3 regions of the Pseudomonas sp. LBUM1655 genome follow, and region 2 is predicted to be linked to each of the others. Evidence: predicted binding sites of a transcription regulator. Region 2 holds the regulator's gene; each other region holds the start of a gene.
The links. The regulator sigma-54, encoded in region 2, starts transcription at its own class of promoters, with help from an activator protein. The targets are predictions, from matches to a motif close to ANTGGCATNNANNTTGCTNT.

Region 1 (9,932 bases), 690 kb from region 2:
CGACGCTGGAACCAGATTCACTGCTTCCACACCCAGCGCCGGGAACACCAGCGAGAAGCCGAAACCGCTCAATGCCGCACCGGCCAATGCCCAGTGCGCATCCGGCGCGAGCCACAACAGCAACAGGCCGAGGGTTTCAACCGACAGGCAGGCAATCGCCACGCGGAAGCCGCCGAGGCGGTTGATCAGGTTGCCGAACAGCAGGCGCGCGCCGATGAAGCTGGCGCCGAACAGACTCAAGCACAGCACCGCGTTGTCCCAATGCTGAGTGGCGTAATACAGGGTAATGAAGGTGGCGATGGTGCCGAAGCCGATCGAACCCAGCGCCAGTCCGCAACCGTGAGGAAAGACCCGTCCCAACACATGCATGAACGGCAGACGCTCACCGATGACAATCGGCGCGGCAGTCTTAGGCCATGCCAGCAGCAGGCCTAACGCCGCCAGCAAAATGATGCTGACGCCCATGCTCCACAAGCCAAGTTGGCCGACCAGCCACACCCCGAACGGTGCGCCGACGGCCAGTGCGCCGTAACTGGCGATGCCGTTCCACGAGATCACCTTGGCGGTGTTCGTCGCGCCGACGCGGCCGATCCCCCAGCCAATCGAGCCGGAACCGACCAGGCTTTCCGCGCTGCCCAGCACCAGTCGACCGATCAACAGGCTGATCAGGCTGAGCATCGGCATGTTCGGAGTCCACGCCGAAATCAGCATGAACACGCCGCTCAAACCGCACCCGGCCAAGCCATACATCACCGCGAGTTTGCTGCCCTTGTTGTCGATGATCTTGCCGGCGTAAGGGCGGCTGAGCAGGGTGGCGAGGTATTGCACGCTGATCACCAGACCGGCGATTACTGCGCCGAAACCCAGGTCGCTGTGGACATAGCCCGGCAATACAGCCAGCGGAATGCCGATGTTCAGGTAGCCGATGAAAGTGAAGAGGACGATGGAAACGACTTGCAGCGTGACCGCCAGGGGGCGCTGGGGCTCTGACTTGAAGAACGACATGGGTAAAGGTCCACGGGAGCAGCAGATTAGATAGGCTGCTTATGATACCGACGCGAACGGCTCTGGGGCGGGGAAAAGTAAAACTATTTGCCGGACGGCGGTTTCAGGGTTTGGCCGGGGCGACCAGTTGCGTGGTGACCAGTGCGGCGAGGGCGTTTTCTTCGCTGCCAAAACGGGCGAGCAGAGCGGCCTGCTTTTCGGGGGAGAGTCGGCTCCAGATCTCGATCATTTTCTCGGTGGCACCGATCAGAACGGCGGCTTGGTTTTCGGAGAATTCGTCGGTCATGGCAGGGCTCGGGCATTCAGGCAGTGTGGAAAGCGCATGTTAGCGCTTTCCACACGGTCTGTACGGCGGGTTTTACTCTTCGCTGTCGGCCGGGCGGCTCTCAACGGCTTCTTTCGACTCGGGCTGTTGGGCACCGGCTTGTTGCGTGGTCGTCTGCTCAGGTACGTGCAGGCTTGGGAAGGGGAGATTAGGAATCTCGTGCATGGTTGCGCTCCTCGCTAAGTCTGTTGATAGATCTGGTAGATCCGCGCTTTTGGAAAGCCTGCGCAGGATACAGCAGGAAAAATGACAATCAGACTTTTAATTCGAATTATTGCGACAAATGGCCGCAGGGAGGCAGGTCGCCGAAACCAATGTAGGAGCTGCCGAAGGCTGCGATCTTTTGATCCTGCTTTTAAACAAGATCAAAAGATCGCAGCCTCCGGCAGCTCCTACAGGGGTATTGCGGTATTACTTGCAGACGTTGGCTATGGCCTCGGCCAGCAGCGCCAGACGTGTCGCATCGATACCGGCCACGTTCGCCCGGCCCGAACTCACCATGTACACGCTGTGATGCTCGCGCAGTTGTTTCACTTGCTCCGGCGACAGGCCGGTGTAAGAGAACATCCCGCGCTGCACGCCAATGTGTGCAAAACGCTCGCGCAGACCGTGCGGCTCCAGCGCTTCCACCAAACCACTGCGCAACTGCGCGATGCGCAAACGCATGGCTTCCACCTCGTCGGCCCAGCGGCTTTTCAGCTCCGGGTCGGCAAGGATGGTCGCGACCACGGCCGCGCCGTGATCCGGTGGCGTTGACCACAGGTTGCGGGCGATGTTGGCCAGTTGGCTGCGGATGTCGATGAGCTTGTCGGCGGTTTTCGCGCAGACGATCAGCGCACCGGTACGGTCGCGATACAGGCCGAAGTTCTTCGAGCAGGAACTGGTGATCAGCAACTCCGGCACTTGCGCGGCGAACAAGCGGGTCGACCACGCATCCTGCTCCAGACCGTCGCCAAAGCCTTGGTAGGCAAAGTCGATCAGTGGCAGCAGGTCGCGACGGCGCACCACGTCCAGCACGCGCTGCCAGTCGTCGTGGCTCAGGTCGAAACCGGTCGGGTTGTGGCAGCACGCGTGCAGCAGCACCACATCACCTTTTGGCACTTCGTTGAGCACGGCGAGCATGGCGTCGACGTCGAGACGGTTGTCACTGCCCACGTAAGGGTAGTGACTGACCTTGACGCCAGCCGTGGCGAAAATGGTTTCGTGGATCGGCCAGGTCGGGTTGCTCAACCACACGCCTTTGCCCGGCAGGCATTGGGCGATGAAGTCGGCAGCCAGACGCAGGGCACCGGTGCCGCCCGGGGTCTGGGTGGCGCCTGCACGCTGTTCGGCGATCAGTTTCGAGTCGCCACCCAGCACAAGCTCATTGATGACTTTGCCGAACAGCGGGTTGCCGTGGCCACCGATGTAGGTTTTGGTGTCCTGGCTCTCGACCAGCCGCGCTTCGGCGATTTTCACCGCTTCAGGGATGGGGGTCAGGCCTTGGGCATCCTTGTAGACGCCAACGCCGAGGTCGAATTTGCGCGGATTGGCATCCTGCGCATACGCCTCCATCAAACCGAGGATCGGGTCGCCGGGCACCCGGCCGATGGCGTCGAAGTGCATTACTTGCGTCCTTCTGCGGTCTTGGCCACTTCGTCAGTGCGCGCGGCCATGATGAAGTCGTTGCGGTGCAAGCCTTTGATCGAGTGGCTCCACCAGGTCACGGTCACTTTGCCCCACTCGGTCAGCAGACCCGGGTGGTGACCTTCGGCCTCGGAGATTTCGCCGACGGCGTTGGTGAACGCCAGCGCGTGCTTGAAATTCTTGAACAGGAAGACTTTTTCCAGCTGCATGATGCTGTCGCGAACTTCGATGTTCCAATCAGGGATCTGCTTGATCAGGATCGGCAGTTCTTCGTCGCTGACTTGTGGCGCATCGGCGCGGCAGGCTTCACAGTGGGCTTGGTTCAAAGTTGACATGGTGTATTCCTGAATTCGATTCTTGTTGGAAATTACTATCTTTGCGCGCAAGTCGCGAGCGGGTTCTGCTCAGGCCGCTTTCGGCTTCGGCGGAAATTTCGGTGCGTGCAAACCCAACTGCATGCCTTGCTTGACCATGGCCATGATGTCTTCATGGGCCACGTCGAACAGACGCTTGAGGTTCGGCAGGACAAAGTACAGCGGTTGCAGGATGTCGATGCGATAAGGCGTGCGCATGGCTTCCAGCGGATCGAAGGTCTGATGCTCGGGCTCGTCCGACAGCGAGTAAACAGTTTCTTTCGGTGAGGAGAGGATGCCCCCGCCGTAGATGCGCTTGCCTTGCGGGGTGTCGACCAGGCCGAATTCGATGGTCATCCAGTACAGGCGCGCGAGATACACGCGCTCTTCCTTGGTGGCTTGCAGGCCGAGCTTGCCGTAGGTGTGGGTGAATTCGGCAAACCACGGGTTGGTCAGCAGCGGGCAGTGACCAAAGATCTCGTGGAAAATGTCCGGCTCTTGCAGGTAGTCCAGCTCTTCGCGGGTGCGAATAAAGGTGGCCACGGGAAATTGCTTGCTGGCGAGCAATTCAAAGAAGGTCTGGAACGGAATCAGTGCCGGAACGCGCGCGACCTGCCAACCGGTGGTCTCGCCGAGCACCTTGTTGATCTCGCCCAGTTGCGGGATGCGGTCGTGGGGCAGGCCGAGTTTTTCGATACCGTCCAGGTATTCCTGGCACGCACGACCTTCGATCACTTTCAGTTGGCGAGTGATCAGCGTGTTCCACACCGCATGTTCTTCGGCGGGGTAGTCGATAAAACCTTGCGCATCGGGCTCGCGGGCCACGTATTGCGTCTGCTTCATACTGCTCTCCTGCTAGGGGAATTCGTTCTTGTTATGTCCAGCGATGGACTCAGAATTACCCGAGAGCGCGTTGATGTGCAGCAGGTTGAATCGCCTTCGCGTAGGAATTTTCCATTTAATTCGTAAAGTAATCGTTACGCTTTGACGGATATCTCGCGTTTGCAGTGATTTGCAGGTTTGAAAAGGGTCATTGCTGTCACATAATCTTGACAACTATCTGCGCGCTGCGACAGAAAAGTCTGGCGCAACCCCCCTGTAGGAGTGAGCCTGCTCGCGATTGCTGTGTATCAGTCAATGAGGAAGTTGGCTGGGCTAGCCTCATCGCGAGCAGGCTCGCTAGTACAGGTTAATCATCGTTTTCGGGCCTTTTATATGCGTATCAAAGTCCACTGCCAAAACCGCATCGGCATCCTGCGCGACATTCTCAACCTGTTGGTGGCGTACGGGATCAACGTCGCGCGCGGCGAGGTTGGTGGTGAGCATGGCAACGCGATCTATCTGCATTGCCCGAACCTGATCAACATCCAGTTCCAGGCGTTGCGCCCGAAGTTCGAAGCGATTGCCGGGGTGTTCGGCGTCAAGCGGGTAGGGCTGATGCCCAGCGAGCGCCGGCACATGGAGTTGAACGCACTGCTCGGTGCGCTGGAATTTCCGGTGTTGTCGATCGATATGGGTGGCTCGATTGTCGCCGCCAACCGCGCGGCGGCGCAGTTGCTCGGCGTGCGCGTCGACGAGGTGCCGGGGATTCCGCTGTCACGCTACGCCGAAGATTTCGACCTGCCGGAACTGGTGCGCGCCAATAAATCGCGAATCAACGGCATGCGGGTCAAGGTCAAGGGTGACGTTTTTCTCGCCGACATCGCTCCGCTGCAATCGGAGCACGACGACAGCGAAGCCATGGCCGGTGCGGTGCTGACCTTGCATCGCGCCGACCGTGTCGGCGAGCGCATCTATAACGTGCGCAAGCAGGAGTTGCGCGGTTTCGACAGCATCTTCCAAAGCTCGAAAGTCATGGCGGCGGTGGTGCGCGAAGCGCGTCGCATGGCGCCCCTTGATGCACCTCTATTGATAGAAGGCGAAACCGGCACCGGCAAGGAGTTGCTGGCACGCGCCTGTCACCTCGCCAGTCCGCGCGGACAATCGCCGCTGATGGCGCTCAACTGCGCCGGCCTGCCGGAGTCGATGGCCGAGACCGAGCTGTTCGGCTATGGCCCCGGTGCTTTCGAAGGTGCGCGTGCTGAGGGCAAGCTCGGTCTGCTGGAGTTGACGGCGGGTGGCACGCTGTTTCTCGATGGTGTCGGCGAAATGAGCCCGCGCTTGCAGGTGAAATTGCTGCGCTTCTTACAGGACGGCTGCTTCCGTCGCGTCGGCAGCGATGAAGAGGTTTATCTGGATGTGCGGGTGATCTGCGCGACCCAGGTGGACTTGTCCGAGTTGTGCGCTCGTGGCGAATTTCGCCAGGATTTGTACCATCGCTTGAACGTGCTTTCGCTGCATATTCCACCCCTGCGCGAATGCCTCGACGGTTTGACGCCGCTGGTCGAGCACTTTCTTGATCAGGCCAGTCGACAGATCGGCTGTTCGCTACCAAAACTGGCGCCGACGGCCATGGATCGGCTCAGTCATTATCACTGGCCGGGTAATGTGCGGCAGTTGGAGAACGTGCTGTTTCAGGCGGTGTCGCTGTGTGATGGCGGCACGGTCAAGGCCGAGCATATTCGCCTGCCGGATTATGGCGTGCGTCAGCCGCTTGGCGATTTTTCCCTTGAAGGTGGGCTGGACGAGATCGTCGGGCGGTTTGAGAAGGCCGTGCTGGAACGTCTGTATTCCGAGCACCCGAGCAGTCGGCAATTGGGCAAGCGCCTCGGGGTTTCGCATACGACCATTGCCAATAAGTTGCGTGAGTATGAGGTGGGCAAAGAGCCTGAAGCCTAAGATCGAAAGATCGTCCGGACGCGGCCCGAATCTTCGGCAGCTTCTACAGTTGGAATGCGGATTCCTGTAGGAGCTGCGGCACGCTGCGATCTTTTGGTCGATTGCCGCGAAGCGGCATAACACCGCCGGTTTTTCGACTTCGATACATTTCCCAATTCCCCGCAATACCCCTCAAGTCCTTTGTTTGCCGGGCCTCAAGCCGCCAGAAAAAAGTTGGTCTGCAAATTGCTTATGGCTCAGCAGTACAGCGGTGGGCGGCAAACGTCCGGCATGCAGAGGAAAGAGTGTGGACAAGTACCTTTATGTGGCAATGACCGGCGCCAGCCAGAACGCACTGGCGCAGAAGGCTCATGCCAACAACCTGGCGAACATCTCCACCAACGGTTTTCAGCGCGACCTGGAGCAGGCGCGTTCGATGCCGGTGTTCGGTGACAGCTTTCCGGCGCGCGCGTTTGCCCTGAGCGAACGGCCCGCCACTGATTTCACGCCAGGCTCGCTGGTGCAGACCGGCCGTGACCTCGACGTCGCCGTGACCGGCAATGGCTGGATCGCCGTGCAGAATCCCAACGGCGGCGAAAGCTACGTGCGTACCGGCAGCCTGAATGTCGACGCCCTCGGCGTCCTGCGTGCCGGCAACGGTATGCCGGTGATGGGCAATGGCGGTCCGATCGCCGTGCCACCCGAGCAGCAGATCGAAGTCGGCGAAGACGGCACCATCAGTATTCGTGCGATGGGCGAAGGCCCGCGCGTCATGGCGGAAGTCGACCGGATCAAACTGGTCAACCCGGACATCAAGAACATGAACAAGGGCCTCGACGGCTCGATCTACACCAAGGACGGCCAGCCTGCGCCGATCGATGCCAACGTCAAACTGGTGTCGGGTTTCCTGGAGTCGAGCAACGTCAATGCCGTGGAAGAAATGACTTCGGTACTGGCCCTGGCCAAGCAGTTCGAGTTGCACGTCAAGATGATGAACACCGCCAAAGACGACGACCAAGCCATGGCTCGGGTCTTGCAGATCAGCTAATTATCAGAACGTCGCGCCGTAAAACAGGCGCACGAGGAGAATCGAATGCTTCCGGCTCTATGGGTTGCCAAAACCGGTCTGTCCGCCCAGGACACTAACCTGACCACCATTTCCAACAACCTGGCAAACGTCTCGACCACGGGTTTCAAACGCGACCGCGCCGAGTTCCAGGACTTGCTGTATCAGATCAAGCGTCAGCCAGGCGCCCAGTCGACCCAGGACAGCGAACTGCCGTCGGGTCTGCAAGTGGGTACCGGTGTGCGCATTGTCGGCACGCAGAAAAACTTCACCGCCGGCAGCCTGCAAACCACCGAACAGCCGCTGGATCTGGCCGTTGACGGTCGCGGTTTCTTCCAGATTCTGCAACCGGATGGCACCACGTCCTACACCCGTGACGGTACTTTCCACCTCGATTCCAATGGCCAGGTCGTCAACGCCAGCGGTTTCGCTCTGGAACCAGCCATCGTCATTCCGAACGATGCCCAGACCTTCACCGTCGGCCGTGACGGCACCGTATCGATCACCGTTGCCGGCAACCCGGCTTCCCAAGTGATTGGCAACCTGCAAACCGCCGACTTCATCAACCCGGCCGGCCTGCAAGCGGTGGGCAACAACCTGTTCCTGGAAACCGCTGCTTCCGGCGCGCCGCAAGTCGGTACTCCGGGCCTGAACGGTTTCGGTACCACGCTGCAGAACACCCTGGAAACGTCCAACGTCAGCACCGTTGAAGAGATGGTCAACATGATCACCACTCAGCGCGCTTACGAGATGAACTCCAAGGTGATCTCCACCGCCGACCAGATGCTCTCGTTCGTAACGCAGAATCTGTAATCAAGTCTATGAGGCGGCCATGAGGTCGCCTGCAACACCGTGAGGTAGGGTCATGAATCGCTTCGTATCTGTTCTGGCATTGAGTGGAGTCGTCTCGCTCGCGGGCTGCGTCGCTCCGACGCCCAAGCCCAATGACCCTTACTACGCCCCGGTGTTGCCGCGCACGCCGTTGCCGGCGGCCGCCAACAACGGCTCGATCTATCAGGCCGGCTTCGAGCAGAACCTTTACAGCGATCGCAAGGCGTTCCGGGTCGGTGACATCATCACCATCACCCTGAACGAGAGAACCCAGGCGAGCAAAAACGCTAACTCGCAGATCGGCAAGAACAGCGATACCACGGTCGGCCTGACTTCGTTGTTCGGTTCCAGTCTGACCACCAATAACCCGCTGGGCAGCAATGACCTGAGCCTGAACGCCGGCTACAGCGCAGACCGCGCGACCAAGGGCGACAGCAAGGCTGCGCAGGGTAATACCCTGACCGGTTCGATCACCGTGACCGTGGCCGACGTATTGCCCAACGGTATCATCGCCGTGCGCGGCGAGAAGTGGATGACCCTCAACACGGGCGATGAGCTGGTGCGGATCGCCGGTCTGGTGCGTGCCGATGACATCGCCACTGACAACACTGTTTCGTCGACCCGTGTCGCCGACGCGCGCATCACCTACTCGGGCACCGGTTCGTTTGCCGATGCGAGTCAGCCAGGCTGGTTCGACCGTTTCTTCCTCAGCCCGCTGTTCCCTTTCTAGGTGGCTACGTTGAATTTCAAGAGCCTGATGCTGGCCGCCGTTATGTTGTCGGCGGCCTTCAATGCACAAGCCGAGCGGCTGAAAGATATCGCCAGCATTTCCGGCGTGCGGTCCAACCAATTGATCGGTTACGGTCTGGTGGTCGGGCTTAACGGCACCGGTGACCAGACAACGCAAACTCCGTTCACCCTGCAGACTTTCAACAACATGCTCTCGCAGTTCGGTATCAAAGTGCCGCCGGGATCGGGCAACGTGCAGTTGAAGAACGTCGCGGCGGTGTCCATCAGTGCTGATCTGCCGGCGTTTGCCAAGCCAGGCCAGCAGGTCGATATCACCGTTGCCTCGATCGGTAACTCTAAGAGCCTGCGTGGCGGCACCCTGTTGCTGACCCCGCTCAAGGGTATCGACGGCAACGTCTATGCAATCGCCCAGGGCAACCTCGTGGTGGGTGGTTTCGACGCTGAAGGGCGAGATGGTTCCAAGATCACTGTCAACGTTCCGTCGGCTGGTCGCATCCCTGGCGGTGCATCGGTGGAGCGCTCGGTGCCGAGCGGTTTCAATCAGGGTAATAGCCTGACGTTGAACCTCAACCGTTCCGACTTCACCACCGCCAAACGCATCGTCGACAAGATCAACGACATGCTCGGCCCTGGTGTCGCTCAGGCCATCGACGGCGGCTCGATCCGCGTTACCGCACCGCTCGATCCGAGCCAGCGTGTCGACTACCTGTCGATCCTGGAAAACCTCGAAGTCGATCCGGGTCAGGCGGTGGCGAAAGTCATCATCAACTCGCGCACCGGCACCATCGTCATCGGTCAGAACGTGAAAGTCTCGCCGGCCGCCGTAACCCACGGCAGCCTGACCGTGACCATTACTGAAGACCCGATCGTCAGCCAGCCAGGCCCACTGTCCAACGGCCAGACCGCTGTCGTGCCACGTTCCCGTGTGAACGCCGAGCAGGAAGCCAAACCGATGTTCAAGTTCGGCCCGGGCACCACCCTCGACGAGATCGTCCGTGCGGTGAACCAGGTCGGCGCGGCACCGGGTGACTTGATGGCCATTCTCGAAGCACTGAAGCAGGCCGGCGCGTTGCAAGCCGACCTGATCGTGATCTGAGGCCGACGACTATGGATATGCGCAAGAGCGGTCTGGTCAGCAGCAGCGATTCGGGTTCTTACTCTGACCTCAATCGTCTGAACCAGCTAAAGGTCGGTGACAAGGATAGTGATGCGAACATGC
Region 2 (9,932 bases):
CGACCGGTGAAGCTGTCGCGATCCAGATCGATTGCGGTGACCTTGCCGATGGTTACACCGGCCATGGTCACTTTGGCTCTGACCGTCAAACCAGCGATATTGTCGAAGTAGGCATAAAGTTTATAAGTTTCGGTGGTCGAAGTCGGAGACAGGCCACTGACCCGCAAAGCAAGCAGCAGCAAAGCCAGGATCCCTGCCAGCAGGAACAGGCCGACACCGATTTCCAGGGTGCGGTTTTGCATCAGAAATCTCCAAACATCAAAGCGGTCAGAATAAAGTCCAGGCCCAGTACTGCCAGCGAGGCAAATACTACGGTCTTGGTGGTGGCACGACTGATCCCCTCGGAAGTGGGCTCACAGTCATAGCCTTGGAATACGGCGATCCAGGTCACGACGAAGGCGAAAACGATACTTTTGACGACGCCATTGAGCACATCGCTGGTGAAGTTCACGCTGTTCTGCATGTTTGCCCAATAAGACCCTTCATACACACCCAGCCAGTCGACAGCCACCCAAGAACCGCCCCAGATACCCACCACGCTGAAAATCATCGCCAGCACCGGCAGGGAAATGAATCCGGCCCACAGACGCGGGGCAATAATGTATTTGAGCGGGTCGACACCGATCATTTCCAGACTGGAAAGCTGCTCGGTGGACTTCATGTTGCCGATTTCCGCGGTCAGCGCCGAACCGGCACGTCCGGCGAACAGCAGCGCGGTCACCACAGGGCCGAGCTCACGCAGCAGCGTCAGCGCAACCATCTGCCCCACCGCCTGCTCCGAACCGTAGCTCGACAGAATGCTGAAACCCTGAAGTGCCAGCACCATGCCGATGAAAATCCCGGAGACCACAATGATCACCAGCGACATGACGCCGACCGAATGCAACTGCTTGACCAGCAAGCCGAAACCGCCGCTGATACCGCCACGCCCTATCAAGGCGTGAAACAGGAACAGCGTGGCCCGACCGAACACCGCAACGGCGTCGATCGCTGCTTCGCCGAACCGACGCACGCGTTCTATTAATGAAATTCTGCGCATCAGCGCTTCCCCAGAAGATCTGCGCGGTAATCCGTCGCTGGAAAATGGTACGGCACCGGGCCATCGGGATTGCCGGTCATGAACTGGCGGATACGCGGTTCGTCCGAGTTCATCAGCTCATCGGGCGTGCCCTGCCCCAGTACCTGACCATCACCCACTACATAGATGTAGTCGGCGATGCTCGCGGTTTCGGCCAGATCGTGCGAAACCACGATACTGGTGATCCCCAACGCATCGTTGAGCAGACGAATCAGGCGTACCAGCACGCCCATGGCGATCGGGTCCTGCCCAACGAACGGTTCGTCGTACATGAGAATCTGCGGATCGAGCGCAATGGCCCGCGCCAGCGCTACGCGCCGCTTCATGCCACCGGACAGCTCATCGGGCATCAAGTCGATTGCACCACGCAGCCCCACCGCCTGCAATTTGAGCAGGACGATGTCGCGGATCATTTCTTCCGGCAACTCGGTATGAACGCGCAGGGGAAAAGCGACGTTCTCGAAGACATCGAGATCGGTGAACAGAGCGCCGCTCTGAAACAGCACACCCATGTGCTTGCGTGCATCGAACAGATCACTGCGCGACAGCGCCGGCAGGTTCTGACCGTTGACCCAGACTTCGCCGCTGGCAGGACGCAACTGTGCGCCCATCAAACGCAGCAGCGTGGTCTTGCCACACCCGGAAGGTCCCATGATGCCGGTGACCTTGCCGCGCGGTATGCGAATATCGACGTTATTGAAAATGCTGCGCGCACCGCGCTTGAAGGAGACTCCCTTCAGCTCGACCGCGTAGGCGTTATCGGCACTCATCTAAACTCCTTGCGATGCAGCCTCTCACTCGGACGCCTGGCTTTATTTAAAAAGCACGTACATCCCGGGCAGGCCGAACTGGCGGCGAACTATATCACTGCAAAGGCCATGCGCCCAAGGCTTGTGCCAGCCTGTGTTCGGCGATATGGCAGGGCTGGCGGCTCTTTTCCCGGCTTTTGGTAACGAGGAATGACAAAGCACGACGAACTTGCGTGAGGCTTTGCAACATAACCGCTATAATCGCCGCCTTTTCATCGGGCTATACGATTTCTGACATGAGCCAATCCAGCGACCTGATTCAATCGGCACAACGCACCATCCGCCTCGAAGTGGAAGCCGTTCAAGGCTTGTTGCCCCATATCGACGCCGATTTCGTACGCGCTTGCGAGATGATTCTGGCCAGCAAAGGCCGTGTGGTGGTGGTCGGCATGGGCAAATCCGGGCACGTCGGCAACAAGATTGCCGCAACTCTGGCGAGCACCGGCACCCCGGCATTCTTTGTACACCCGGCTGAAGCCAGCCATGGCGACATGGGCATGATTACCCGTGATGACGTGATCCTGGCCCTGTCGAACTCCGGCTCGACCAACGAAATCGTCACCCTGCTGCCCTTGATCAAACGCCTGGGCATCCAGTTGATCAGCGTGACCGGCAACCCGGCCTCGCCGCTGGCGAAAGCCGCCGAAGTGAACCTCAATGTTCACGTCGAGCACGAAGCCTGCCCCCTGAACCTGGCCCCCACCTCTTCGACCACCGCCGCGCTGGTCATGGGCGATGCCCTGGCCGTAGCGTTGCTGGAAGCTCGCGGTTTTACCGCTGAAGATTTCGCCTTTTCCCACCCGGGTGGCGCCCTGGGCCGTCGCTTGTTGCTGAAAGTGGAAAACGTCATGCACGCCGGGCAGGAATTGCCGCAGGTGCAGCGGGGCACACTGCTCAAGGATGCGCTGATGGAAATGACCCGTAAGGGTCTGGGCATGACTGTCATCCTTGAAGCCGACGGCAAGCTCGCCGGGATTTTTACCGACGGCGATTTGCGCCGCACCCTGGATCGCAGCATCGACATCCGCAGCGCCACCATCGATCAGGTGATGACGGCCCACGGCAAAACCGCACGGCCCGAAATGCTCGCCGCCGAAGCCCTGAAAATCATGGAAGACCACCGAATCAACGCACTGGTCGTTGTCGATGAGGAAGATCGCCCGGTCGGCGCTTTCAACCTCTCCGATCTGTTGCGCGCAGGAGTGATGTAAATGAGCACCGATCTGTTACAACGCGGCAAAGCGATCAAACTGGCGGTTTTCGACGTCGACGGCGTCCTCACTGACGGTCGCCTGTACTTCCTTGAAGACGGCAGCGAATTCAAGACTTTCAACACCCTCGACGGCCAGGGCATCAAAATGCTCATGAACGCGGGTGTGCAGACCGCCATCATCAGTGGCCGCAAAACCCCCGTAGTCGAGCGCCGAGCGAAAAACCTCGGCATCCCGCACCTGTTCCAGGGGCGCGAAGACAAATTGGTGGTTCTGGACGGTCTACTTGAACAACTGGGCCTAAGCTATGAACAGGTCGCCTACCTCGGTGACGACCTGCCCGACCTGCCGGTGATCCGTCGCGTGGGACTGGGCATGGCCGTAGCCAACGCTGCCGACTTCGTCCGCGAACATGCCCACGGCGTAACCCGGGCACGTGGCGGCGAAGGTGCAGCCCGCGAATTCTGCGAATTGATCCTGCGCGCCCAGGGCCGCCTCGATGCGGCCAATGCCGCGTACTTATGAGCCAAACCATGTTCAGCAAAAAATTTCGTAACTTCCTGCTGTTCGGTTGCATCGCCGCGATATTCGCTGCGGTCGGCTACTGGAACATCAGCCCGGAACGCTTCCTCGACAAGCCTGCGGTTTCGTCCGTAGAAACGCCTATCGACTGGTATGCGACCAACACGCACACCGTGCAATACCTTCCGGACGGCAAAGTGCAGTATGAAATGACCTCCGAGAAGGCCGAGCACGTCAAGGCGACCGACATCACACTGGTCACCAAGCCTGACCTGAACATGTACCGCGGCACAGATTTCCCGTGGCACGTAACCAGCGAACGCGGCGAAGTGAACTCGGGCGGCACCGAAGTCGAGCTGATCGATTCAGTACGCATCAAGCGCACCGATAAAAAGAACCGCGCCACCCTGATCACGTCCACTCGCATGACGGTGTTCCCGCAGCAGGAATATGCGCAGACCGCGCAACCCGTTAGAATCGACGGCGCTGGCGGTGTATCGACTGGCGTAGGAATGAAAGCGTATCTGAAGGAAAGCAGGATACACCTGCAATCGAACGTAAGAGGACAGTATGAGGCTCGTTAAAACCCTCCCTATTTTGCTCAGTCTGGGCGCAGCACTGGGAAGCGTGAGCGCCTGGGCTCTGCCGAACGATCAAGAGCAGCCAATCCGCATTCAGGCCGACGATGCCCAGCTGGACGACAAGAATGGCGTTGCCACTTATAAAGGCGACGTGATCATCACCCAGGGTTCGATGAAGGTTACCGGCAACACCGTAACCATCACCCGTACCCCGACCGGTGACATCGACGTGGTGACCTCGGTGGGCAACCTGGCCTACTTCGAGCAACTGCAAACCGCTGGCGATACCAAACCTGTTCAGGGCTGGGGCGTGACGATCCAGTACCACGCTGCGCAAAATCGCGTCGTGCTGATCGATAAAGCCAAGGTTGTCGACAAGGACAACAACACCACCCAGGGCGAGAAAATCGTCTACGACACCGTGAAGAAACTGGCCAGCGCCGGCCGCGCTACCGGCAGCAAAGTCACCGAAGCGCGTCCGCGCATCGACATGGTGATCCAGCCGAAGAAGAAAACCGAAGAGAAAACCCAGTAATGGCAACTCTGAAAGCTCAGCACCTGGCCAAGGCCTATAAAAGCCGCCAGGTCGTGCGTGACGTCAGCCTGTCGATCGACAGCGGCCAGATTGTCGGCCTCCTCGGCCCCAACGGTGCCGGCAAGACCACTTGCTTCTACATGATCGTCGGCTTGGTACAGGCCGATCAGGGCCGTGTGCTGATCGATGATCTGGACGTCAGCCACCAGCCGATGCACGGTCGCGCCAAGGCGGGTATCGGCTATCTGCCGCAAGAAGCGTCGATCTTCCGCAAACTGTCGGTGGCCGACAACATCATGGCCATCCTCGAGACCCGTCAGGAACTCGACAAGGCCGGCCGTCGCAAGGAGCTGGAAAGCCTGCTGCAGGAATTCCACATCAGCCACATTCGCGACAACCTCGGCATGAGCCTGTCCGGTGGTGAACGCCGACGGGTGGAAATCGCCCGCGCCCTGGCGACAGCACCGAAATTCATCCTGCTCGACGAACCGTTCGCCGGTGTCGACCCGATCTCGGTCGGCGACATCAAGCAGATCATCCATCATCTCAAGGCCAAGGGCATCGGTGTTCTGATCACCGACCACAACGTCCGTGAGACGCTGGACATCTGCGAAACCGCCTATATCGTCAACGACGGTCAGTTGATTGCCGAAGGCGATGCAGAAACCATCCTGGCCAACGATCTGGTCAAGGAAGTGTATCTGGGCCATGAATTCCGCCTGTAAGCCTGTTAGTGCCGAGTGAGCCGCCCGGGCGCTGTATCGATTCAAGCAGAATTTAATACGCTTTAATTGTTACAGCGCTCTAGGCAAACACTTCAGTTTCAGGCATATAATTTGCTTAAGTTTGGCGCTCCGGCGCCCTGTAGTGGATGGCGCATAGCGCCGGCGAATAAGGTGTTAAGCCCCTGCCATGAAACCATCGCTAGTCTTGAGAATGGGCCAGCAGCTGACGATGACACCGCAGCTGCAACAGGCTATCCGCCTGCTCCAATTGTCGACCCTGGATCTGCAACAGGAAATCCAGGAGGCCCTGGAATCCAATCCGATGCTCGAACGCCAGGAAGAAGGCGACGACTTCGACAACTCCGATCCTCTGGCCGACAACGCTGAACAGAAGCCCAACACCGAGATCCAGGAACCCTCCTATCAGGAAACCGCCCCGACGGTGGATAACCTAGAGGAAGGCGACTGGAGCGAACGCATCCCCAACGAGCTTCCGGTCGATACGGCCTGGGAAGACGTCTACCAGACTAGCGCCAGCAGCCTGCCCAGCAGCGACGATGACGAGTGGGACTTCACCACCCGTACCTCCGCCGGCGAAAGCCTGCAAAGCCACCTTCTGTGGCAACTTAACCTCGCGCCGATGTCCGACACCGATCGACTGATCGCCGTCACCCTGATCGATTGCATCAACAATCAGGGCTATCTGGACGAAACCCTCGAAGAGATCCTCGAAGCGTTCGATCCGGAACTGGACATCGAGCTGGACGAAATCGAAGCCGTTCTGCACCGCATCCAGCAATTCGAGCCTGCCGGCATCGGCGCCCGCAATCTTGGCGAATGCCTGCTGCTGCAACTGCGCCAGTTGCCGGCCAAGACGCCTTGGCTGGCCGAAGCGAAACGTCTGGTCACCGATTATATCGACCTGCTGGGCAGCCGCGATTACAGCCAGTTGATGCGGCGCATGAAGCTCAAGGAAGACGAGTTGCGTCAGGTCATCGAGCTGGTGCAGAGCCTCAACCCGCGCCCGGGCTCGCAGATCGAATCGACTGAAGCCGAGTACGTCGTACCGGACGTCATCGTGCGCAAGGACAACGAGCGCTGGCTGGTCGAGCTGAATCAGGAGTCGGTGCCTCGCCTACGGGTCAACGCCCAGTACGCCGGCTTCGTGCGACGCGCCGATACCAGCGCCGACAACACCTTCATGCGCAATCAGTTGCAGGAAGCGCGCTGGTTCATCAAGAGCCTGCAAAGCCGCAACGAAACCCTGATGAAAGTTGCCACCCAGATCGTTGAGCATCAGCGCGGGTTTCTGGAATACGGCGATGAAGCCATGAAGCCGCTGGTCCTGCATGACATCGCTGAAGCGGTCGGCATGCACGAGTCGACGATTTCCCGGGTGACCACGCAAAAATTCATGCATACACCGCGCGGTATCTATGAATTGAAATACTTTTTTTCCAGCCACGTCAGCACCTCCGAAGGCGGTGAATGCTCGTCCACGGCGATCCGCGCGATCATCAAAAAACTGGTTGCCGCGGAAAATCAGAAAAAGCCGTTGAGTGACAGCAAGATCGCTGGTTTACTGGAGGCACAAGGCATTCAGGTGGCTCGCCGCACCGTCGCCAAGTACCGCGAGTCCCTAGGGATCGCGCCTTCGAGCGAACGCAAGCGGTTGATGTAAGCCACGTTACAGCGTTCCAGTGGCAGGCTTTTCGGCCTGCCGCTTTATGCACTGGCAACGAAGGAGAAGCTGTATGCAAGTCAACATCAGTGGACACCAACTGGAAGTGACCGAACCTCTGCGCACCTACATCAACGAGAAACTCGAACGATTGGAGCGCCATTTCGACAAGATTACCAACGTGCAAGTCACGATGTGTGTCGAAAAGCTGAAGCAGAAAATCGAAGCCACCTTGCATATTCCCGGCAGTGAAGTGGTCGCCAACGCGGAACATACCGATATGTACGCCGCGATCGACGCCCTGACCGACAAGCTGGATAAACAACTCAAAAAGCATAAGGAAAAGACCCAGAGCCTGCTCCAGGGCGCGACCGGTCGATAACCCCCCACTCCATGATCCGACTTGAAAGTATCCTGACCCCCGGCCGTTCCCTCGTGAACGTGCCGGGCGGCAGTAAAAAGAAAGCCCTCGAACAGATTGCCAATCTGATCGCCCGCGAAGTGCCGGCTCTGGAGATGCAAGATGTCTTCGAGGCCCTGATCGCTCGTGAGAAACTCGGCTCCACCGGTTTCGGCAACGGCATCGCCATTCCTCACTGCCGCCTCAAGGGTTGCCAATCGCCTATCAGCGCCTTGATGCACCTTGAAGCCCCAATCGATTTCGACGCCATCGACGGTGCTCCGGTTGACCTGCTGTTCGTATTGCTGGTGCCTGAAGCTGCGACCGATGCGCATCTGGAATTGCTGCGTCAGATCGCCAGCATGCTTGATCGCAAGGACGTTCGCGAAAAATTGCGTAGTGCTTCGAGCAACGAAGCCTTGTATCAGGTCGTCGTGGACGAACAAAGCGGGCACTAATCATGCGCTTGATCATCGTCAGTGGCCGTTCCGGCTCGGGCAAAAGTACGGCGTTGAATGTCCTTGAGGACAACGGCTACTACTGCATCGACAATTTGCCGGCGGGCCTGCTGCCGGAACTCGCAGAGCGCGCACTCATTCATACTGAACTGGCACAACCGCTGGTGGCAGTGTCGATCGATGCGCGTAATCTGCCGAGTCATCTGTCACGCTTCCCCGAGTTGCTGGAAGAAGTCCGCAGCCGCCACATCCAGTGCGATGTGTTGTATCTGGACGCTGACGAAGAAACTCTGCTCAAACGTTTCTCGGAAACCCGTCGTCGGCACCCGCTGAGCACCGCCAATCGGTCGCTGGCTGAAGCCATCAACGATGAGACCGCCCTGCTCGGCCCGATTGCCGATCTTGCCGACCTCAAGGTCAACACCACCAATCTGAACCTGTACCAGCTGCGCGATACCATCAAGCTTCGTTTGCTGAACCAGCCGGAGCCCGGTACGGCGTTTCTGGTCGAGTCATTCGGTTTCAAGCGCGGCATGCCAGTCGACGCCGATCTGGTATTTGACGTGCGATGCCTGCCCAATCCGTACTGGAAGCCAGAGTTACGCGCGCAATCCGGTCTTGATGAGCCAGTGGCCGAGTACCTGGCGGCACAGCCGGAAGTCGAGGAAATGTTTCAGGACATTTTCGGCTACCTGCACAAATGGCTGCCGCGCTTCGCCGCGAGCAACCGCGCCTACGTCACCATTGCCATTGGCTGCACCGGCGGACATCACCGCTCCGTCTACCTGACCGAACGTCTGGGTCAGGCCCTGCAGAAAACCCTGAAGAACGTCCAGGTTCGCCACCGCGACCTCACTTAAAGGATTCACACCGCGATGCCTGCTCTGGAAATCGAAATCATCAATAAACTGGGTTTGCATGCCCGTGCGTCAGCCAAGTTTGTCGGGGTCGCCGGTCAGTATCCGGATTGCACGATCAGAGTGGGCCGGACACCAGAGTCCACCGTGGATGGCAAAAGCATCATGGCGATGATGATGCTGGCTGCGGGCAAAGGCACCAAAATCTATTTGAGTACCAAAGGACATCAGGAACGGGAAGCTCTGGATGCGCTGGTAGCGTTGATCAACAACTACTTCGATGAAGGCGGTTAATAGCCAAAGTCAAAAGATCGCAGCCTTCGGCAGCTCCTACATTGGAATGCTTTTCCTGTAGGAGCTGCCGAAGGCTGCGATCTTTTGATCTGCTTCAACCCAACGCCGTGTCCATCACCATCATCAGACAAAATCCGATCAAAAGCCCAAGGCTGGCCAGTTTGTCGTGACCATTGCGTCGCGACTCGGGGATCACTTCGTGGGTCACCACCAGCAACATCGCTCCCGCCGCCAGCGCCAGGCCCAAGGGCAACAGCACCTGCGCCAAGCTGACCAGCCACGCACAGAGCAGCGCAAACACCGGCTCGACCAGCCCTGACGCCGCACCGATCAAAAACGCTTTGACCCGCGACATCCCTGCACCGGCCAGCACTAGCGCGATCACCAGACCTTCCGGCACATCCTGCAACGCGATGCCCATGGCCAGACTGTCAGCATCGGGCATACCACCACCGGCCGACACGCCGACCGCCATGCCCTCCGGAATGTTATGGGCAATGATGGCGAACACAAACAGCCAGATCCGCGGTGGAATCACCGGGTGCTCGACTGTGCCGATGAGCATTTCGGGTGAGGCGCCAGAGACCCTGCGATCAACCAGGTACAGGCCGAATGCGCCGAGCATGATGCCGAAGCAGATCAGGCCGCTGGCTGCCCAAGGTGTCAAACCAAGGCTTTCGGCAGCGGCAATGCCCGGGACGATCAACGAAAAAGCCGTCGCTGCCAGCATCACCCCGGCACCGAAACCGAGCAACGTATCGCCTAGTGCCTGCGGCATGTT
Region 3 (9,932 bases), 640 kb from region 2:
CTCAACCCATGAAACAGGCGTTTGACGCTCGTTTGCGTGGCAGTTCGCCAGCGCTTGCGGGTACTTTCGAACCAAAATGGGTTGGAATGTGTGAAGAGTGCAGCTTCTTGCACCAATATAGTGCGCAAAGCTGATAGGCGTTAGAAGAAACGCAGGAAAGGGTTTTTCGGTTCCTCAGGTTTGTCTTTAAGCGGACATTCCGGGCGGACGCCGTAATCGTCCGTTGTGCAGGGTTTGACCTGGCGCTTCTGCGCCAGCGAGATGCGCAGCATGTGGAAGGGCTGATTAGCAGTGCGTTCGACGGTGCGGCCCTGCGCATCGAGAATCTCGACCGAAAGGCTGTGGCTGCCACGGTCGATATTGCTCAACGGGAACACCGGGCTCAGGCCGGGCTTGCCGGTGGCCTTGCCGTCCAGCAACAGGCGATAGCGATGGCCCGCTTGCAGGCCCGGCTCGCTGGTCACGCTGACGATCACTTCGCCGGCGCTGCTGCGAATGGTTGCATCGGGCTCGGGCACCAGAACACGGAGCATGTCGTAGTGGAACAGCGGTTGCTCCGGAGATTTTTTCGCCGTGGTGATCGGCGCGGCGCCGGTTGGATTGGCCGACATTCGGTTGCTGGTTGCCAGCGGCACTCGCTTGGCGTTACCACGCGGCTGGTCGGTGTAGACGCGATTGCCCTGCGCATCGACGTAAGTGAACACCTCTGCCGAGGCTTGCAGCGCCGTCAGTGCCAACACGGCGACCAGCCATTCGCGGATCATGGCTTGTGCACCCGCTGCACGGTAAAGACCACTGGCGGACTTTGCTGAATGATCATCTGACCATCGATCACCTGCACTGCGAGTCGATGATCACCTCGGTCGACGTTAACCAGTTGCAGGATCGGCACGTTGCTCGGCTGGCCGTAGGGTTGATCGTCGAGCAGCAGTCTTAATTGTTGCGGCGGTTGCAGGCGCGGCTTGATCAGCACATTGACCGTGAACGTGCCGTTGTTCGCGCGCAGGGCTTCCTCGGTGGGCAGGCCGGCGAGCTCGAGGATGGCGTAGGCATTACGCGGCGGCTCCCGGTTGTCGGAGGTGGGCGCGGCAGGTGCGCCTGGTGACTGAGGCTCGACCGTGTTGAGCGGCGGCAACTCCACCGACTGCGCGTTTACGCCGTCCGGCGAGTGATCGCTGTACACCGTGTTGCCGTTGGCGTCGGTGTACTTGTAGATCTGCGCGGCGGCGGGCAGGGCGATCAGCAGCAGGATGTAGAGAAAGGTGCGACCCATGAACTCGACCGGGGAAGAAAACGATGGGGTGCAGCATAGGTCAGGTGCGGCAGTTGTCCCAACTCAGGACGCATTTTGCCAAGCATTACTGAAACCTTTCATACGCCTCAGTTCCTACAGAACTCATCGTTTGCCATAAAGCCGAGCAATAAAAAAGGCCTCCCGAAGGAGGCCTCTTTTTGTGACAGCCGCTTAGCGCGGCGCTACCGGATCAGCAGCTGTAGTACAGCTCATATTCCAGTGGGTGTACGAAGGTGCGGACCTTGATTTCTTCTTCGGATTTCAGCGCGATGTAAGCGTCGATGAAGTCGTCGGAGAACACGCCGCCCTTGGTCAGGAACGCACGGCCCTTGTCCAGCTCTTCCAGGGCTTCTTTCAGGCTGCCGCAAACTTGTGGGATCTCTTTCGCCTCTTCAGGCGGCAGGTCGTACAGGTTTTTGTCAGCGGCATCGCCTGGGTGGATCTTGTTCTGGATACCGTCCAGGCCGGCCATCAGCAGTGCTGCGAAAGCCAGGTACGGGTTGGCAGCCGGATCCGGGAAACGTGCTTCGATACGACGGCCTTTAGGGCTGTTGACGTAAGGAATACGGATCGAGGCGGAACGGTTACGAGCCGAGTAGGCCAGCATGACCGGAGCTTCGAAGCCTGGCACCAGACGCTTGTACGAGTTGGTAGCCGGGTTGGTGAAGCCGTTCAGGGCCTTACCGTGCTTGATGATGCCGCCGATGAAGTACAGAGCGGTTTCGGACAGGCCGGCATAGCCTTCGCCAGCGAAGGTGTTCTTGCCATCTTTGGAGATGGACATGTGTACGTGCATACCCGAACCGTTGTCGCCGTACAGCGGCTTCGGCATGAAGGTAGCGGTGCGGCCGTAAGCGTCGGCTACGTTGTGTACAACGTATTTCAGAGTCTGAACTTCGTCAGCTTTCTTCACCAGGGTGTTGAACTTGACACCGATTTCGTTCTGACCGGCAGTCGCCACTTCGTGGTGGTGAACTTCAACGGTCTGGCCCATTTCTTCCAGTGCGTTGCACATGGCAGTACGGATTTCGTGGTCGTGGTCGAACGGCGGAACCGGGAAGTAGCCACCTTTGACGCCTGGACGGTGACCCTTGTTACCACCTTCGATGTCCTGGTCGGACATCCACGAACCTTGTTCGGAGTAGATTTTGAACATCGAGCCGGAGATGTCCGACTTGAACTTCACTTCGTCGAAGATGAAGAATTCTGGTTCTGGACCGGCGAAGACGGTGTCACCGATACCGGTGGTCTTCAGGTATTCCTCGGCGCGGTGAGCGATGGCGCGCGGGTCGCGATCGTAACCTTGCATGGTCGACGGTTCGATGATGTCGCAGACCAGGATCAGGGTCGCGTCTTCGGTGAACGGGTCGAGAACGGCAGTTTCGTCGTCCGGCAGCAGGATCATGTCGGAGGCTTCGATGCCTTTCCAGCCAGCGATGGAGGAACCGTCGAACATCTTGCCGACTTCGAAGAAGTCGTCTTCCAGCGCATCGCGAGCCGGCATGGTCACGTGGTGCTGAGTGCCTTTGGTGTCCGTGAAGCGCAGATCAATCCACTTGACGTCATGATCTTTGATGAGTTGAACCGACTTCGACATAGTGTCCTCCGGGTGAATTAGGGCTGGTAGTGGATGCCCTTAATAGTGGTGATGCCGGCGCGAATACTCTGCCAAGGCAACCTGCCTCACAAGGGAGCAAATTGCATGCCAGTGCCCCAGCATGGGTTTTTTGCCCCAAATTCACGCTTATAAAGGTGCAAAGCGCCCTGATGGTGAAAATCTCGCCCTCTAATGTAGCGTCTTAATCCATAAATGACCCGTTTTGGTGCGCGCAAAACCTTCTGCACATTAACTGGTTAAACCTTGAGCAATTTCCGCTATAATCCGCGCCCCCCTTTTTCGGCTGGCCCTGCGCGCGCTGTTTTCATGAAACTAATCGTAAAAGTCTTCCCCGAGATCACCATCAAAAGCCGACCTGTCCGGACGAAATTCATCCGCCAGTTGGCCAAGAACATCCGCGCCGTGCTCCGCGATCTGGACCCGGCTGTGGTGGTGAACGGCGTGTGGGACAACCTCGAGCTGGAAACCCGCGTTACCGACCCCAAAGCCTTGAAAGAGATGGGTGAGCGCCTGACCTGCATGCCGGGCATCGCGCACTTTTTGCAGATCGACGAGTACCCGCTGGGTGACTTCGACGACATTACCGAGAAGTGCAAACAGCACTACGGCGATGCGCTGGCGGGGAAGGTTTTCTCGGTGCGCTGCAAACGTGCAGGCAAGCACACGTTCAGCTCGATGGACGTCGAAAAATACGTCGGCAGCAAGCTGCGCCGTGAGTGCGGTGCCGCCGGCATCGACCTGAAAGCACCGCAAATTAAAGTTCGCATGGAAATTCGCGACAAACGGTTGTTTGTCATCCACAGCCAGCACAACGGCATCGGCGGCTACCCGCTCGGCGCGTTGGAGCAGACGCTGGTATTGATGTCCGGCGGCTTTGATTCGACCGTTGCGGCCTACCAGATCATGCGCCGCGGCCTGATGGCGCACTTCTGCTTCTTCAATCTTGGCGGACGTGCACACGAATTGGGCGTGATGGAAGTCGCGCATTTCATCTGGAAGAAGTACGGCAGCTCGCAGCGCGTGCTATTTGTCAGTGTTCCATTTGAAGAAGTGTTGGGCGAAATTCTCGCCAAAGTCGATAACAGTCATATGGGCGTCGTATTGAAGCGTATGATGTTGCGCGCGTCCTCAGCGATCGCCGACCGCCTGCATATCGATGCGCTGGTCACCGGTGAAGCGATCTCCCAGGTTTCGAGCCAGACGCTGCCGAACCTGTCGGTGATCGATTGCGTGACCGATAAACTGGTCCTGCGCCCGCTGATCGTCGCCCACAAGCAGGACATCATCGACACGGCCAACGAGATCGGCACCGCCGATTTCGCCCGGCACATGCCGGAATACTGCGGCGTCATCTCGGTCAATCCGAAGACCGCCGCCAAGCGTGGCCGCGTTGAGCACGAAGAGAAAGAATTCGACATGGCGGTGCTCGAGCGTGCGCTCGCCAACGCCAAACTGGTCGCGATCGATCGAGTCATCGACGAATTGGGCCAGGATTTGCAGATTGAAGAAGTCGGCGAAGCGCTGGCCGGTCAGATCGTCATCGACATCCGTCACCCGGATGCCGCTGAAGACGAACCGCTGGAGCTTGCCGGCATAGAGGTACAGACGATGCCGTTCTATGCAGTGAACGCACGTTTCAAGGAACTGGACCCTACTCGCCAGTACCTGCTGTATTGCGACAAAGGCGTGATGAGTCGCCTGCATGCCCACCATTTGCTCAGTGAGGGGCATGCCAATGTGCGCGTTTATCGACCGAGCTAAGTGCCCGGGGCTGTTTGCCTGTGGCCTGCGTCACCGGCCCCCCGACACCGCCGTCAAGCTGTAACGGCCATGCCGGACACTACTGCTAATCGCTGCCAAGACTTGTCAGCAAACCGAATCCTCTGATCGAGATACACAAGTGATCGAAAATCTACGCAACATCGCCATCATTGCCCACGTTGACCACGGTAAAACCACCCTGGTAGACAAACTCCTGCGTCAATCCGGCACTCTGGAGCGCAACGAGCTCAACGACGAGCGCGTGATGGACTCCAACGACCAGGAAAAAGAGCGCGGTATTACCATTCTGGCGAAAAACACCGCCATCAACTGGAACGGCTACCACATCAACATCGTGGACACCCCGGGCCACGCCGACTTCGGCGGCGAAGTTGAACGCGTAATGTCGATGGTTGACTCCGTTCTGCTGCTGGTTGACGCTCAAGACGGCCCTATGCCGCAAACCCGTTTCGTGACCAAGAAGGCTTTCGAAGCCGGCCTGCGTCCGATCGTGGTCATCAACAAGGTTGACCGTCCAGGCGCGCGTCCGGACTGGGTTCTGGATCAGATCTTCGACCTGTTCGACAACCTCGGTGCTACCGAAGAACAACTGGACTTCCAGGTTGTTTACGCCTCGGCCCTGAACGGCATTGCCGGTCTGGATCACACCGCCATGGCTGAAGACATGACCCCGCTGTACCAAGCGGTAGTCGATCACGTTCCAGCGCCAAAAGTTGACCGTGAAGGTCCGTTCCAGATGCAAATCTCGGCACTGGACTACAACAGCTTCCTGGGTGTTATCGGCGTTGGCCGTATCGCTCGTGGTAGCGTCAAGCCGAACACCCCGGTTGTTGCTATCGGTGCCGACGGCAAGAAGCGTAACGGTCGTATCCTGAAGCTGATGGGTCACCACGGTCTGCACCGTATCGACGTTGAAGAAGCTTTCGCAGGCGATATCGTTTGCGTCAGCGGTATGGACTCGCTGTTCATCTCCGACACCCTGTGCCACCCGGACACTGTCGAGGCGATGAAGCCTCTGACCGTTGACGAGCCAACCGTTTCGATGACCTTCCAGGTAAACGACTCGCCATTCTGCGGTAAAGAAGGCAAGTTCGTGACGTCCCGTAACATCAAGGACCGTCTGGACAAAGAGCTGCTGTACAACGTTGCTCTGAAAGTTGAAGAAGGCGACACCGCTGACAAGTTCAAGGTTTCCGGCCGTGGTGAGTTGCACCTCTCGGTACTGATCGAAACCATGCGTCGCGAAGGCTTCGAGCTGGCCCTGGGCCGTCCGGAAGTGATCATTCGTGAAGTGAACGGCGTCAAGCAAGAACCGTTCGAAAACGTGACCATCGACATCCCTGAAGATTCGCAGGGCAAGGTCATGGAAGAGATGGGTCTGCGTAAAGGCGACCTGACCAACATGGTTCCGGATGGTAAGGGCCGTGTTCGTCTGGAATACAACATCCCTGCTCGCGGTCTGATCGGTTTCCGTAACCAGTTCCTGACCCTGACCAACGGTGCTGGCATCCTGACCTCGATCTTCGATCGCTACGACACCGTCAAGTCGGGCCACATGTCCGGCCGTCAGAACGGCGTTCTGGTATCGGTTGAAACCGGTAAGGCTCTGACCTACTCGCTGGAAACCCTGCAGGCGCGTGGCAAGCTGTTCGTTGAACACGGTCAGGAGGTCTACACCGGTCAAATCGTCGGCCAGAACAGCCGCGACAACGACCTGGGTATCAACCCAACCAAAGGCAAGAAGCTCGACAACATGCGTGCTTCGGGTAAAGACGAAACCATCGCTCTGGTTCCACCAGTGAAGTTCACTCTGGAACAGGCTCTGGAATACATCCAGGAAGACGAGCTGTGCGAAGTTACTCCTAAGTCCATCCGTCTTCGCAAGAAGATCCTGGACGAAAGCGAGCGTACCCGCGCTGCCAAGAAAGCCAAGATCTAAGTAATTAGTTCAGGCTGAATGAAAACGCCCCCGGTCGAGAGACCGGGGGCGTTTTTGTTTGTCTGGGGTTTGATGATCTCGTTCCTACGCTCTGCGTGGGAATGCCTCAACGGACGCTCCGCGTTCGGCTTTTTGGGACGCAGAGCGTCCCGGGCTGCGTTCCCACGCGAAGCGTGGGAACGCTCAGCATCAGAACTTCTCGATCGCCCGGAAATTCTGCACCCGCTCGACTTCCTTCGGCTTGTAAGCGCAGTATCCCGGGCGCGGGCCGATTTTCGGGTGGTTGCGGCAGGTGTCGGGGCGCTTGTCATAAATGGTGCACAGGCGGCTCTTACGATCCAGGTAGTAGCAATCGTTGTTGCTCATGCGCTGGAGGGTGAAGATGCCCGACTTCTGATTGAAGCGCTCGACCAGCCCTTCCTTTTGCAGGCGCTTGGCGATGTTCTTCGGCGGATCGCCCAGCTCGAATTCATCGACCACGCCGATGCGCACCAGATCCTTGATCTTCACCTCGACCGGCAGCGTGCAGCAGCTGGAGATACAAGAGCCGCACATCGGGGCCGAATATTTGGCCCACGTATCGAGACGATCGATCTCGGCGGCGGCAATCAGGTTGGGCTTCATCATCGGGAGTTACCAGGCGTGTGTGCATCAGGGCGCGCGATCATACCGGGACTGGTGGATTTTTGAACAACCTTTCGCCAGATTTTTTCTGCGTGCGGCCAATCGGTTGGACAAATCGGCACGGCCCCTGCATTCATTGGGGCAGATGCCAAGCGTTTGCCGGGCTATCTCACAGTCCCGGGAAAAACTGCCGAACCAGAGCCGTTACCGTCGGTCAGACCGTCTAGGCTCAGACAATTCCACCGCTCGCCCGAGGTCGTATCGATGACTCAAGAACCGCTAGTTCGCGAAGCAGAGGTGGCCGCATTTCGCGACGCCGTCCTGACCAAACTCACCTACGCGGTGGGCAAAGACCCTGATCACGCCTTCGACCATGACTGGTTCGAAGCCATTGCCCTGGCGGCGCGCGATCACATGGTCGAGCACTGGATGGACCACACCCGGCAGATCTACCGCAAAGGTCAGAAGCGGGTGTATTACCTCTCGCTGGAATTTCTCATCGGCCGGCTGCTCTACGACAGCCTGAGCAACCTCGGCCTGCTCGACGTCGCGCGTGAAGCCCTGACCGAGCTCGGTGTCGATCTGGAGCGCATCCGTCTGCTGGAGCCTGACGCGGCGCTCGGCAACGGCGGCCTCGGACGACTGGCGGCATGCTTCATGGAAAGCATGTCGACCCTCGGCATCGCCGGCCACGGTTACGGCATTCGTTACGAGCACGGCTTGTTCCGGCAGGCCATCGTCGATGGCTGGCAACAGGAGCAGACCGAACACTGGCTGGATTTCGGCAACCCGTGGGAGTTCGAACGGCCGGAAGTTGTTTATTCCATCGGCTTCGGTGGCAGCGTTGAAACCGTCACCGATGCCAGCGGCAAAACCAAACAAGTCTGGTCTCCCGCCGAAACCGTCCGCGCGATTGCCTACGACACGCCGGTAGTCGGCTGGCGCGGGGCGAGCGTCAATACCTTGCGCCTGTGGCGTGCGCGGGCCATGGAAGATTTGCACCTTGAGCGCTTCAACGCCGGTGACCACCTCGGGGCCGTTGCCGAAGTGGCCCGCGCCGAAAGTATCTCGCGTGTGCTTTACCCGGCGGACAGCACCGAGGCCGGGCAAGAGTTGCGCCTGCGCCAGGAATACTTCTTTGTCGCCGCGTCGTTGCAGGATTTGCTACGTCGCCACCGCAACATGCACACCTCGGTGTTGACCTTGGGCGATCATGCCGCGATCCAGCTCAACGACACCCACCCCTCGATTGCCGTCGCCGAATTGATGCGCCAACTGGTCGACGTCTACGACGTGGCCTGGGATGCGGCGTGGCAAGTCACCGTCGACACGCTGTCGTACACCAACCACACGCTGCTGCCGGAAGCGCTGGAAACCTGGCCGGTAGGTTTGATGGAGCGCATGCTGCCACGGCACATGCAGATCATTTACCTGATCAACGCCCAGCACATCGACTCGCTGCGGGCCAAGGGCATCCACGATTTCGACGTGCTGCGCGCGGTGTCACTGATTGAGGAAGACAACGGTCGCCGGGTGCGCATGGGTAACCTCGCATTCCTTGGTTCGCACAGCGTCAACGGCGTGTCCGGATTGCACACGCAACTGATGCGCAGCACGGTGTTCTCCGAGTTGCACAAGCTGTATCCGGAGCGGATCAACAACAAAACCAACGGCATCACTTTCCGGCGCTGGTTGTATCAGGCCAACGCCGAGCTGACCTCGATGCTGGTCGATGCCCTCGGCCCGGACCTACTCGACAACCCTGAAGAGCGCCTGCTCGATCTCGAACCGTTTGCCGAGAAACCCGCGTTCCGAAAAGCCTTCGCCGAGCAACGCCTGCACAGCAAGAAGGCCTTGGCCTATCTGATTCACGAGCGGCTGGGGATCGCAGTCAACCCGGCGGCGATGTTCGACGTCCAAGTCAAACGGATCCACGAATACAAACGCCAGTTGCTCAATTTGCTGCACACCGTGGCGCTGTATCAGGCGATTCGCGCCGAGCCTGAAGTGGACTGGGTGCCGCGCGTGAAGATCTTCGCCGGTAAAGCGGCGGCCAGTTATCACCAGGCCAAACTGATCATCAAGCTGACCAACGACATCGCCCGGGTGGTGAACAACGACCCGACCGTGCGTGGCTTGCTGAAAGTGGTGTTCCTGCCCAACTACAACGTCAGCCTGGCGGAGAGCATTATTCCGGCGGCAGACTTGTCCGAGCAGATTTCCACCGCCGGTTTCGAGGCCTCGGGCACCAGTAACATGAAGTTCGGCCTCAACGGTGCGCTGACCATCGGCACCCTCGACGGCGCCAACGTGGAAATGTGCGAGCGCATCGGTGCCGAGCACATGTTTATCTTCGGCCTCAGTGCCCAGCAGGTTGAAGCGCGCAAACAGAACCACGAGTTCAGCGCGGCGCCGGACATCGCTGCGTCCCATCGTCTCAACGACGTGCTGCAAGCGATCCGCAGTGGCGTGTTCTCGCCGGATGACACTTCGCGCTACACCGGGTTGATCGATTCGCTGGTGGACTACGACCGCTTCCTGGTCTGCGCTGACTTCGACTCCTACTGGGAAGCACAGAAGCGCGTCGAAGAGCATTGGCACGACAGCAACAACTGGTGGCGTTCGGCGGTGCTCAACACTTCGCGAATGGGCTGGTTCTCCTCTGACCGGACGAT

Region 1: a site for sigma-54 is predicted at 6,300-6,319, ahead of ACA074_RS07685 (flagellar basal body rod protein FlgF). Genes of this name have one in related genera too.
Region 3: a site for sigma-54 is predicted at 2,985-3,004, ahead of glnA (glutamate--ammonia ligase). Genes of this name have one in related genera too.

The regions. Positions count from the first base shown of each region.
Region 1 covers NZ_CP166801.1:1,709,796-1,719,727, forward strand. The annotation lists gene ACA074_RS07650 (MFS transporter) at 1-1,005, opposite strand, end outside; gene ACA074_RS07655 (hypothetical protein) at 1,109-1,291, opposite strand; gene ACA074_RS07660 (hypothetical protein) at 1,364-1,495, opposite strand; gene ACA074_RS07665 (amino acid aminotransferase) at 1,742-2,935, opposite strand; gene ACA074_RS07670 (4a-hydroxytetrahydrobiopterin dehydratase) at 2,935-3,291, opposite strand; gene phhA (phenylalanine 4-monooxygenase) at 3,361-4,152, opposite strand; gene ACA074_RS07680 (sigma-54-dependent transcriptional regulator) at 4,525-6,087, shown strand; gene ACA074_RS07685 (flagellar basal body rod protein FlgF) at 6,374-7,114, shown strand; gene flgG (flagellar basal-body rod protein FlgG) at 7,160-7,945, shown strand; gene flgH (flagellar basal body L-ring protein FlgH) at 7,998-8,693, shown strand; gene ACA074_RS07700 (flagellar basal body P-ring protein FlgI) at 8,721-9,809, shown strand; gene flgJ (flagellar assembly peptidoglycan hydrolase FlgJ) at 9,821-9,932, shown strand, end outside.
Region 2 covers NZ_CP166801.1:1,023,385-1,033,316, reverse strand. The annotation lists gene mlaD (outer membrane lipid asymmetry maintenance protein MlaD) at 1-242, opposite strand, end outside; gene mlaE (lipid asymmetry maintenance ABC transporter permease subunit MlaE) at 242-1,039, opposite strand; gene ACA074_RS04455 (ATP-binding cassette domain-containing protein) at 1,039-1,848, opposite strand; gene ACA074_RS04450 (KpsF/GutQ family sugar-phosphate isomerase) at 2,124-3,098, shown strand; gene ACA074_RS04445 (KdsC family phosphatase) at 3,099-3,623, shown strand; gene lptC (LPS export ABC transporter periplasmic protein LptC) at 3,632-4,204, shown strand; gene lptA (lipopolysaccharide transport periplasmic protein LptA) at 4,191-4,736, shown strand; gene lptB (LPS export ABC transporter ATP-binding protein) at 4,736-5,461, shown strand; gene ACA074_RS04425 (RNA polymerase factor sigma-54) at 5,649-7,142, shown strand; gene hpf (ribosome hibernation-promoting factor, HPF/YfiA family) at 7,216-7,524, shown strand; gene ptsN (PTS IIA-like nitrogen regulatory protein PtsN) at 7,536-8,000, shown strand; gene rapZ (RNase adapter RapZ) at 8,003-8,860, shown strand; gene ACA074_RS04405 (HPr family phosphocarrier protein) at 8,876-9,151, shown strand; gene ACA074_RS04400 (ZIP family metal transporter) at 9,246-9,932, opposite strand, start outside.
Region 3 covers NZ_CP166801.1:379,022-388,953, forward strand. The annotation lists gene ACA074_RS01725 (DUF4124 domain-containing protein) at 141-764, opposite strand; gene ACA074_RS01730 (DUF4124 domain-containing protein) at 761-1,273, opposite strand; gene glnA (glutamate--ammonia ligase) at 1,485-2,891, opposite strand; gene thiI (tRNA uracil 4-sulfurtransferase ThiI) at 3,219-4,673, shown strand; gene typA (translational GTPase TypA) at 4,813-6,633, shown strand; gene ACA074_RS01750 (YkgJ family cysteine cluster protein) at 6,823-7,260, opposite strand; gene ACA074_RS01755 (glycogen/starch/alpha-glucan phosphorylase) at 7,522-9,932, shown strand, end outside.